4 regions of the Paenibacillus crassostreae genome follow, and region 4 is predicted to be linked to each of the others. Evidence: riboswitches for the same ligand, from Rfam matches in the RefSeq annotation. Region 4 holds a riboswitch; each other region holds the start of a gene.
What was found. A riboswitch is a leader RNA that binds a small molecule or an ion and turns the genes downstream of it on or off. The one in region 4 is predicted to bind cyclic di-AMP.

Region 1 (2,204 bases), 1.7 Mb from region 4:
ATACGATCGTAACGATAAAAGCTAGTGGTATGAAGATACGAATAATAGCTTTGGTAAAATCCTGAAAGAAGTTACCTAATCCTTCACCGCGTCGAGTAATCCCACGAATAAATGCAACCGCAATCGCTAAACCTGATGCTGCCGATGTGAACATCATCATCGTAACAAATGCCATTTGGGTTAAATACGTCAATCCACTCTCGCCGCTATAATGCTGTAGATTGGTATTTGTCATAAAACTGATGATCGTATTAAAGGCGAGTGAAGCCTCCATATTCTCGTTCCCACTCGGATTTCCTGGCAGTAATCCTTGAAGACGTAGGAGTACGTAACTAATAACGATTAACACCGCATTCGTAGCAATAAAACTCAGTACGTACTTCTTCCAATTCATACTATTACGATTTCTTAATCCGATCAGCTTGTAGATGACATTTTCCGTTGAACCGAAAACCTTATCCGTTCGGTTAGGTTCATTGGAGAATACATGAAACATATAAGTACCGAGTGGCTTCACCAGCAACAGTAGTACGACAATCACAATTCCTATTTGCAGTAAGTCCATGCTTTATATCCTCCTATAGAGATGAATTTTCTGTTAGTTCACAATATTATGGCAATCCTAGAATTTCTCTGGATTGATTAACGCATATATCAGGTAAATGAAGATGACTAAGGTCAATGCAAGTACAACGATCATTGTTCCCCGCCCCCTCTATCTACCAACGTTCCGCACCAATGTGTGAACAATAACAATAATCCAAATCCAACAATTAACGTGATGACCATATAGACATCCATCATTATGGGAATGCCCCTCTCTCAAGTAGATTTTTGATGATTCATCCTGAGCTTATTTCTCAAGGAGAAATCCAACGTCTCCATTTTTCGTATAAATGACATGATCTGCACCCATTCCTCGATAGACCCCTCGAGGGCTAGAGTATCGGGTTATAATGTATATCTCACGCGTCGTCCATGGACGACATATTTGAAGATATCTACAACTTAAGTTAAGACTACTTTCGAAAATATAAATCCTTCCCACTGCCACATGTGGTACAATCCACTTTTTAGTCATATAAGTATCGATTCTAACAACATGTTTTGCACCCATTTCTAGGTAATCCAGTTCTTCTGTACGGCTGTTAGTCAGCACCGCAAATGACTTTTTATTATAAATTAATTGGTTTACGAATTTCCGTCCGTCCTCATTAGGAGCGATAACCAAAATGACATCATCTTCCATTATTAGGTCCTCCTATACGTTTAAAGACAACAAAAAAGAAGCTCAGCGAAAAAGTAGCTTTCCCAGAGCTTCTTTGTTAGTCCATGACAAAATAAATCCACGAACCAGCCAGAAGGCGGTTTGCTGCCTCTCCCTGTACGCTTACGAGGTTAGCTGTCGGATTCGGGCGAGAGAGTCGCCCTATTCCCGGCTTTGAAATACAATAGCCGAAAAATTCACCCCATGGAAACATCCGGCGTTTACGCAGCAGACATCTCCGATTGGTTCCCCCGTTTCTGAATTTCACAGAATTCAGCGTTCAAGACATTCTTTCAACATCCATCACAATTAATAACCGCAGAGCAGCTTGAGCGCCCTTCGATCGATAGTTTCGATCACAAGATTCATCATTCCTCTCTCAAACTTAAGCTTACGAGGTTAGCTGTCGGATTCGAGCGGTGAGAGTCGCTCTACCTAGATAAGGCTTAATAGCCTTATCTAGGATTCACCCCTGTAGCTTCCTAATTTCGACTCTCACACCGAAAAAAGGTTGCTACGTTTGGTTCCCCCGTTCCCCACCTTAAAGGTAGGGACTCAGCAAAACTAAGAATTGAAAATAATAACAATTTGTATTTCGATATGAATCATACACCCGCCCCAAATTAGTGTAAAGGTGACTCGAGGCCTTCTTAAAAGGAAATTTCAATCATTCAGGTTAATAATGGCGCTTACAATGATATTTCTCTCCTTCCTGCTTGTTCATGCTCTCTATATCTCATTTTTGGATTATTATGATGATTCTTGGGATTTACCCCTATAAACAAAATAGGCCCCGCCAGTTAACTAACCGGCGGAACCTTGTGTCAATATATATTCTAAAAGGGGGTACTTTTAGAATATATATTCTCGCTTAAATTGAGATGATAGAAAGCTTAAAATTTCATAAATTAATTGTTCTTATTTTCGTAGATGACTT
Region 2 (2,204 bases), 1.6 Mb from region 4:
CAATCATTCTCAATACAAGCATATGAAGTAATTATGTAAAAAAGTAGAACATTTCTCCGTGAATCACCAAAAAGACTGGCATTCCACGGATAACCCTTGGAGACACCAGTCTTTTCATATGAAAACTATTCCTAGTGCACTTTCACTTTAACCAATTTCGAACGTTCAATTCTTTGTGGCATTTCAGGCATTTCATTAACCGAAACAACTTGATCGGATTTCTTCTCTGGCTTTTCCCAGTACTTCTCATTCCCCGGTAAATCATCAAACCATGTAGCTTCCCTCGGACAATCTAGAATCATGAACTTCCCATACTCATCATCTCTAGATTGATGATATTTTAAATAAGCCTTTCCATTTTCAATAGCTAGAATCTCAATTTTTCCAGAAGTATGGCTCATAGAAAGGCGAATTCGTTTACCCAATCCTGAAGTCTTCGCCTTAGCTTCTTCTACAAGATGATAAACTTCCTCTAAAGGTAGAACGAAATCAAGGTTGCCTGCAACTGGGCGATTAATAAAGAAATAATAGGGTGTAACACCGGCCCAAGATAATTGGTCAAGAAGTTCCGCAAGTACATCAGAATTGTCATTAATGCCACGTAAAATAGGAGTTTGGTTCACAATAACCGCTCCTGCTTGATGTAACGCCTCAAACCCCCGTTTTGCTTCAGGCGTTATTTCACGCGGATGATTTATATGGGCCATGACATAGATACGTTTATCAGTAGTCGAATGCTTCTTTATAAGTTCTAACAATCTCTCATCCTCATAAATCCGCATTGGATTAAATACAGGGATTTTGGAACCTAATCGAATAATTTTGACATGCTCAATCTCACGTAATTGATCTAATATTATTTCTAGCTTTGCCGTTGCAAGGATTAAGCTATCTCCTCCCGTCAACAGTACATTATTAATCTCAGGATGTTTCGCAATGTACTCGATTCCAGGGCTCACATCGGACATAGCCTCTTTCACATCATTACGGAATAACCGCTTCCGGAAGCAATACCGACAATAAGCACCACATACCTCAGATACAATTAATAAAGCCGTCGTTCTATATTTATGCTGACATCCTGGAACAACGTAGTTGGTATCTTCATCGGAAGCATCCCAGCGGCCATACTCTAACAATTCTCCTTCATTCGGAATGACTAATTTCCGGATTGGATCATTTGGGTCCTCCCAATTCACTAGCTTCAAGTAATAATCATTTACACGAAATACGAATTTCTCCGTTATCTGTTTGAGTATCTGACGGTCATGTTCCGGGATTTCCATGATTTTATTAATATCGGTGATATATTTCGGTTGCGGCATATGACTCCTCCTAGAAAATAGATTGGTGGTCGTTACATTTGTCCCTCCTTTTCCTTTTAAAAATAAAAATGACCCATCCCCAACTCGAATAGTGAAAAAAACTTCACCTCGGTTGGATATCGGGTCATAAAGACGCAAAAAGACCCGATAACGGGTCATTAGTAAAAATGTTAATAGAGAATTTGACCCATCTACTACTGACGAGGTTAGCTGTCGGGCTCGGGAAAGATGGTTCCCTACAATATGAATTGATTCGCCCCAAAAAAATGGTTCCCCCGCTTCTCAGCATATGCTGAAAATTAAGCGTAACTTTATATTACATAAATAATACCTATTAGTCAATTAATGGATAACAGTCTATCCTATTTACTGCGGTAATGTCGTTGTCTCATAACCTCGAACATCAACACAGAGGATGCCATACCTACGTTAAGTGACTCCGCTTGTCCCCTCATAGGAATTATCAAGGAATCATCCACCAACTTCTTAACAGGCTCTGACACACCCTGCGCCTCATTACCTACAAGTAGCCACGTGGTTGCAGAGAAATCATATTCATAACATGTATACTCGGCTTGCAGACTCGTACTCACTAGTCTAGCCCCACTTTGTTTAGCTTGAGGTAATATTTCTAATAACTGCCCCTCAACTACAGGCAAATGAAAAAATGACCCCATCGTTGACCGAATAGTCTTAGGATTGTACAGATCTGCACAACCATGACCCAGAATAACACCATCCGCTCCAGCCGCGTCTGCGCTGCGAATAATCGTACCTACATTCCCAGGATCTTGTACGTTATCAAGAACCATCACTAAGCTATTCTTGATGGAAAGTAACTGTTCTAGATCTACAGACTGTTTACGAACAACCGCAAAT
Region 3 (2,204 bases), 2.2 Mb from region 4:
AGGTCCGATCACATTTAAGAATGCTAAACAACCAAAAGAAGTATTAGCACAGGTGCCCATGGATCGATTATTACTCGAAACTGATTCCCCATATCTTACACCACATCCATTTCGTGGAAAGAGAAACGAGAGTGCTCATGTTAGGTTAGTAGCAGAAGCAGCGGCTCAAATAAAAGGGATGGATTTAGAGGAAATTGCCCAAATAACCACCAAAAATTCACTGGGTTTATTTGGGATTATGTGAAAACGGGAGTAAAATGGATGAAAAATAGAGAATTCGAGACTTATTTATATCTACTCATCTCTAAAAGAGAGAATATTACAAAATTTTAACCATTTATTCAGAATTTCGTGGTTGAAACGTGCTTTACAACATGCATAGAAACACGATATCATCTTTTCAGTGATAAAAGCTGATCGAATTTGATAGCTTATTATTTTCTTGAACCAGTCTCGCTAAATCTCCTAACTATTGGAGAACGGGGGAACCAATATGACTGATACTGATTATTGATAGACACAGGCATATCTGATTTCTTTTATTGGGTCTTTGGGGTGAATTCAAGGGCATCCGCCATGAGCGGTTGACCTAAGATCGGGCGGCTCTCTTTCGTCCAAACCCGACAGCTAACCTCGTAAGCGCAATGAAGAGAGGCAACCTCGTGCATGTATTTCCGTTATTCAGACTATCGGAAAGCCACGAAAGAGTTCCTCTAACTCTTTCTAATGGCTTTTTTTGTTTTAGAATAAAGACAATTTTGTCATCATACTCTTGTAAATAGGAGGTGACAATCATGACGAGCAGACCGGTACATGATGCAGGTTAGAATTTATTCTACTATCCTGTAAAAATTTAATAATAGTCGCGTCAAAGGCAATTAGGTTTTATTTTAGACGGCGAGGCTATGAAGGAGGATCGGAAAGTGGGCATTTTCAAAGAAGAAACCCATGATTCATCATCATCCAGCATGACTTACGCACCGCGTTGGAAGGTTGAAAATTTAAGTAAGATCTCAGTAGCAGCTATTGCCCTAATAGCGATTACCTTGACTGTTCTTTTGTTCAGTAGCATTCATGGGCGTAAACAGGTGTATTTGGTCATTGATGGACAAGTGAGTGCCATCGAAACGCAACATGCTATGCTAGATCAAATGTTGGAAGAACAAGCGATTGTTCTAAGACCAGAAGATAAGGTATCCGTTTCACTTAATAGTTCGCTTGAAGATGGGGATAAAGTCCATATTCAACGTGCAGTTGAAGTTAATTTAACAGCCGACGGTGAATCTATAACTAGGTTTACATCACAAAAGACAGTACAAGATGTTATTCAAGATATAGGTATTACTTTGGATGAAGACGATAAAGTATTTCCTGAGTTGACGACAGAGATAACAGATAATTTGGAGATTAAAGTTATTCGAATTAATAAGCAGATTGTTGAACGTGTGGAGGAACTCCCCTTCCGTGTCATCAAGACATCCGACCCAACGATTGTGAAAGGTAATGTCAAGGTGGTTCAGAATGGACAGTCTGGAACACTGGTTCAACAAATCGAGAAAATATATCAAGATGGACAATTTGTAACGATGAGTTTGGTAGGAAAAGAAGTAGTGGAAGCTAAGGACAAGGTCGTTGCTGTGGGTACGAAGGTGGAGAAACCTAAGGCTGTTGTAGCAACAACTACTGTTAGCACTAAGAATGTAAACTCAAAGAATAATCGAGTCAGTAAAGCTGGCGTCGATTTCACTTATAAAAAAGTGCTTAATAACGTATCCATGACGGCATACTCTGCCGAAGAAGACGGTATTGGAACGCGGACTGCATCAGGCACACGAGTAACAGAAGGTCGTACGATTGCAGTGGACACTAGCGTTATTCCTATGGGATGGTGGGTGTACATTGAAGGTATTGGCTTCCGTCGTGCAGAAGATACAGGTGGAGCAATCAAGGGGAATAAGGTTGATGTATATTATGACTCCATACAGAATGCCCGTAACTTCGGACGCAAGAATGGTAAAACAGTATATGTGATAGGACCTGTTAAGCCTGAACTGAACTAAATCTGTTTTACAATAGCTTTATATTCCTATACTATTAAGGTCATATGGAAGTCATGCTAAGAAGAGGATTAATCCTCTTCTTTTTGTTATATTCGCTCTGGAGGGAAGAATCGTTATGATTAAGGAAATTATTGTCGTGGAGGG
Region 4 (2,204 bases):
ATGGTGTAGAAAAAATCCATTGCTTGGAAGGTACTTCAGCGGAGGAATTTCATCCATCAACAGCACCAATAGAAGGAGAATATATTATAACGAAGCGTCGATACAGTGCTTTTATAGGAACAGATTTGGATCTGTTATTGCGTTGTAAGGGAATTAAGAGAGTATTTTTAATTGGTGGCTTAACAGATGTATGTGTACGTTTTACAGCAGTAGATGCTCATCAACATGACTATTATTTTAATGTCGTTTCTGATTCAGTGATTGGCTCTAGTCAGCAGGCTCATAAAATGGCGTTAAAAAATATGGAGTATTTACAAACAGGTGCTAATATGACTACGGAGCAAGTTCTTGCGTTAAATTGGGATAAATAAGAGTTGTTGTATACGACAACAGAATTTCCTTAACCAGAGGGGGAATATGAAATTGATTTGAGAAAAGGTGAAGCAGTGAGGCTGGATTAAGCATCAATTATGAGGTTTTAGTAGATTGTGCCGAGTGCCACACGTATATTGGGCGGATCCGGGGTCATGAATCAATTAATTAACAAAAAGTGCAAAAAAAGGGTCATCCTAAAGGTATTAACCTTACAGTATGATCCTTTTTTTTACAACTCAAATGATTTCCATATACGGACATGCTCGCTTAAGGAGTTGTCCAGATGCTAGAATTTCAGTAAGAGAATGATAAGGTGCGTCGGAACAGAGTTTAGATAAAATCGGATCGTACCAAACCCGAAGTCAAAAAGTAAAACATCCATGATTGCGCTTGGGTTCACTACATCTTTCTCCGACTTTCTCAACCCTTTAAAAACCAATTCGTAAGAGTGGTCAATCATTTTACATAATTCTAGTTCTGAAAGAGTACCATCGATCAAGATTGTGTTCCAGTGGTTTTTGTTCAAGTGATATCCCGGAGAAATCGAAGCGTATTGTTGTCGTAAACTTTCCGCCATGAATGGATCACATTTCAAACTGATTTTTAGTTGGTTATTTTGGTTGGAAATTAATGCAAACATTTTGGATTTAAGAAATAGTTATTAAATAAAGAGACACTCTTATAGGCAATAAGGGACGAAGAAGTGTATATTACATTGATGCATCTAAATCGATTTGCGTAATTATGAAATTGATTCTTGAACCTCTATTTCTTATCTTTCGGAAGAGCATAGTGGAAAACATTACATAATAAAAGGTTACAAAATTGTGATATATTAATTGTGCCGAGACTTTCAGACAGAAAGTGTGGAGGATGTAATTAAGTTTGTACAAGAATGTGTAAGTTCTTTACAACTAGGGGTGAATCGCATTTAACATGTGTAGGGTTGACTCCCAATCCGAATCCGACAGCTAACTTCGCAGGCGTTATTATAAGGAGGAGCAATGAAAATCCATTTTAAGAAAATGAAATTTGTACTAGCAGCTGTAGGTATGGCAATGGTGGTGCAAAGTACACCACTTCATGCTTCATCACTTCATGTGGCTAAAGAAGGGGATACATATTACAAGCTTTCACAACAATATGCTGTGAACATGGACAAGTTAATGAAAGCTAATCCCAAAACAAAAGCTGACAATATCTATGCAGGTATCAAACTGAACATTCCAACTTCGGGCAATGTGGTTAAGGCTGCATCTCTGACTAACACAGCTTCCATATTAACAACGTCATCAAACAAAAAAGAGATAGAAGCATGGGGAAAAACATTTAACTATTCCAAAACACTAAAAGTTAAAGCAACGGCATATTCTGCTGCTGCTAGTGAGAATGGTAAATGGGGTGCTGTTGATTATTTCGGAAATTCGCTTGAGTTAGGAACCATTGCTGTAGACCCAAGTATTATTCCTTTCGGTACAAAAGTGCTGGTTACTGGACATAGTCACAATGGTCTTCCTAAAGATGCATTTGTTGCAACAGCAAGTGATGCAGGATCTGCAATAAAAGGCAACCGTATTGATATATTTATTCCAGGAAGTCAGCAGAGTGTTCGAGTATTCGGTTATCAAGATATCGAATTGTATTTCATTGACTAATTAAATCATTCATTCGGATAGATAGAGTATATCTCTATCTATTTTTTGGTTTCAGAAGTTTGAATGAGCATGGGGACAGTTACAAAAGTGTATCCTTTATTTCGTAAAGTCTCAATAATAACAGGTAGAGCTTGAATCGTACCTGTTAGATCCGAACCAATTCCACCACCTGCA

Region 1: another riboswitch for cyclic di-AMP. It lies ahead of LPB68_RS09650 (hypothetical protein); the one in region 4 lies ahead of LPB68_RS01835 (3D domain-containing protein).
Region 2: another riboswitch for cyclic di-AMP. It lies ahead of LPB68_RS15890 (KamA family radical SAM protein); the one in region 4 lies ahead of LPB68_RS01835 (3D domain-containing protein).
Region 3: another riboswitch for cyclic di-AMP. It lies ahead of LPB68_RS11810 (resuscitation-promoting factor); the one in region 4 lies ahead of LPB68_RS01835 (3D domain-containing protein).

Annotation. Positions count from the first base shown of each region.
Region 1 covers NZ_CP017770.1:2,054,415-2,056,618, forward strand. The annotation lists gene kdpA (potassium-transporting ATPase subunit KdpA) at 1-565, opposite strand, end outside; gene kdpF (K(+)-transporting ATPase subunit F) at 623-700, opposite strand; gene LPB68_RS09650 (hypothetical protein) at 854-1,249, opposite strand; cyclic di-AMP (ydaO/yuaA leader) riboswitch at 1,374-1,556, opposite strand; cyclic di-AMP (ydaO/yuaA leader) riboswitch at 1,641-1,838, opposite strand; gene LPB68_RS09655 (hypothetical protein) at 2,203-2,204, opposite strand, start outside.
Region 2 covers NZ_CP017770.1:3,444,157-3,446,360, reverse strand. The annotation lists gene LPB68_RS15890 (KamA family radical SAM protein) at 132-1,325, opposite strand; cyclic di-AMP (ydaO/yuaA leader) riboswitch at 1,506-1,641, opposite strand; gene LPB68_RS15885 (TrmH family RNA methyltransferase) at 1,688-2,204, opposite strand, start outside.
Region 3 covers NZ_CP017770.1:2,536,575-2,538,778, reverse strand. The annotation lists gene LPB68_RS11815 (TatD family hydrolase) at 1-244, shown strand, start outside; cyclic di-AMP (ydaO/yuaA leader) riboswitch at 445-657, shown strand; gene LPB68_RS11810 (resuscitation-promoting factor) at 924-2,060, shown strand; gene rnmV (ribonuclease M5) at 2,176-2,204, shown strand, end outside.
Region 4 covers NZ_CP017770.1:385,980-388,183, reverse strand. The annotation lists gene LPB68_RS01845 (cysteine hydrolase family protein) at 1-371, shown strand, start outside; gene LPB68_RS23820 (MmcQ/YjbR family DNA-binding protein) at 662-1,015, opposite strand; cyclic di-AMP (ydaO/yuaA leader) riboswitch at 1,208-1,376, shown strand; gene LPB68_RS01835 (3D domain-containing protein) at 1,380-2,030, shown strand; gene LPB68_RS01830 (polysaccharide deacetylase family protein) at 2,069-2,204, opposite strand, start outside.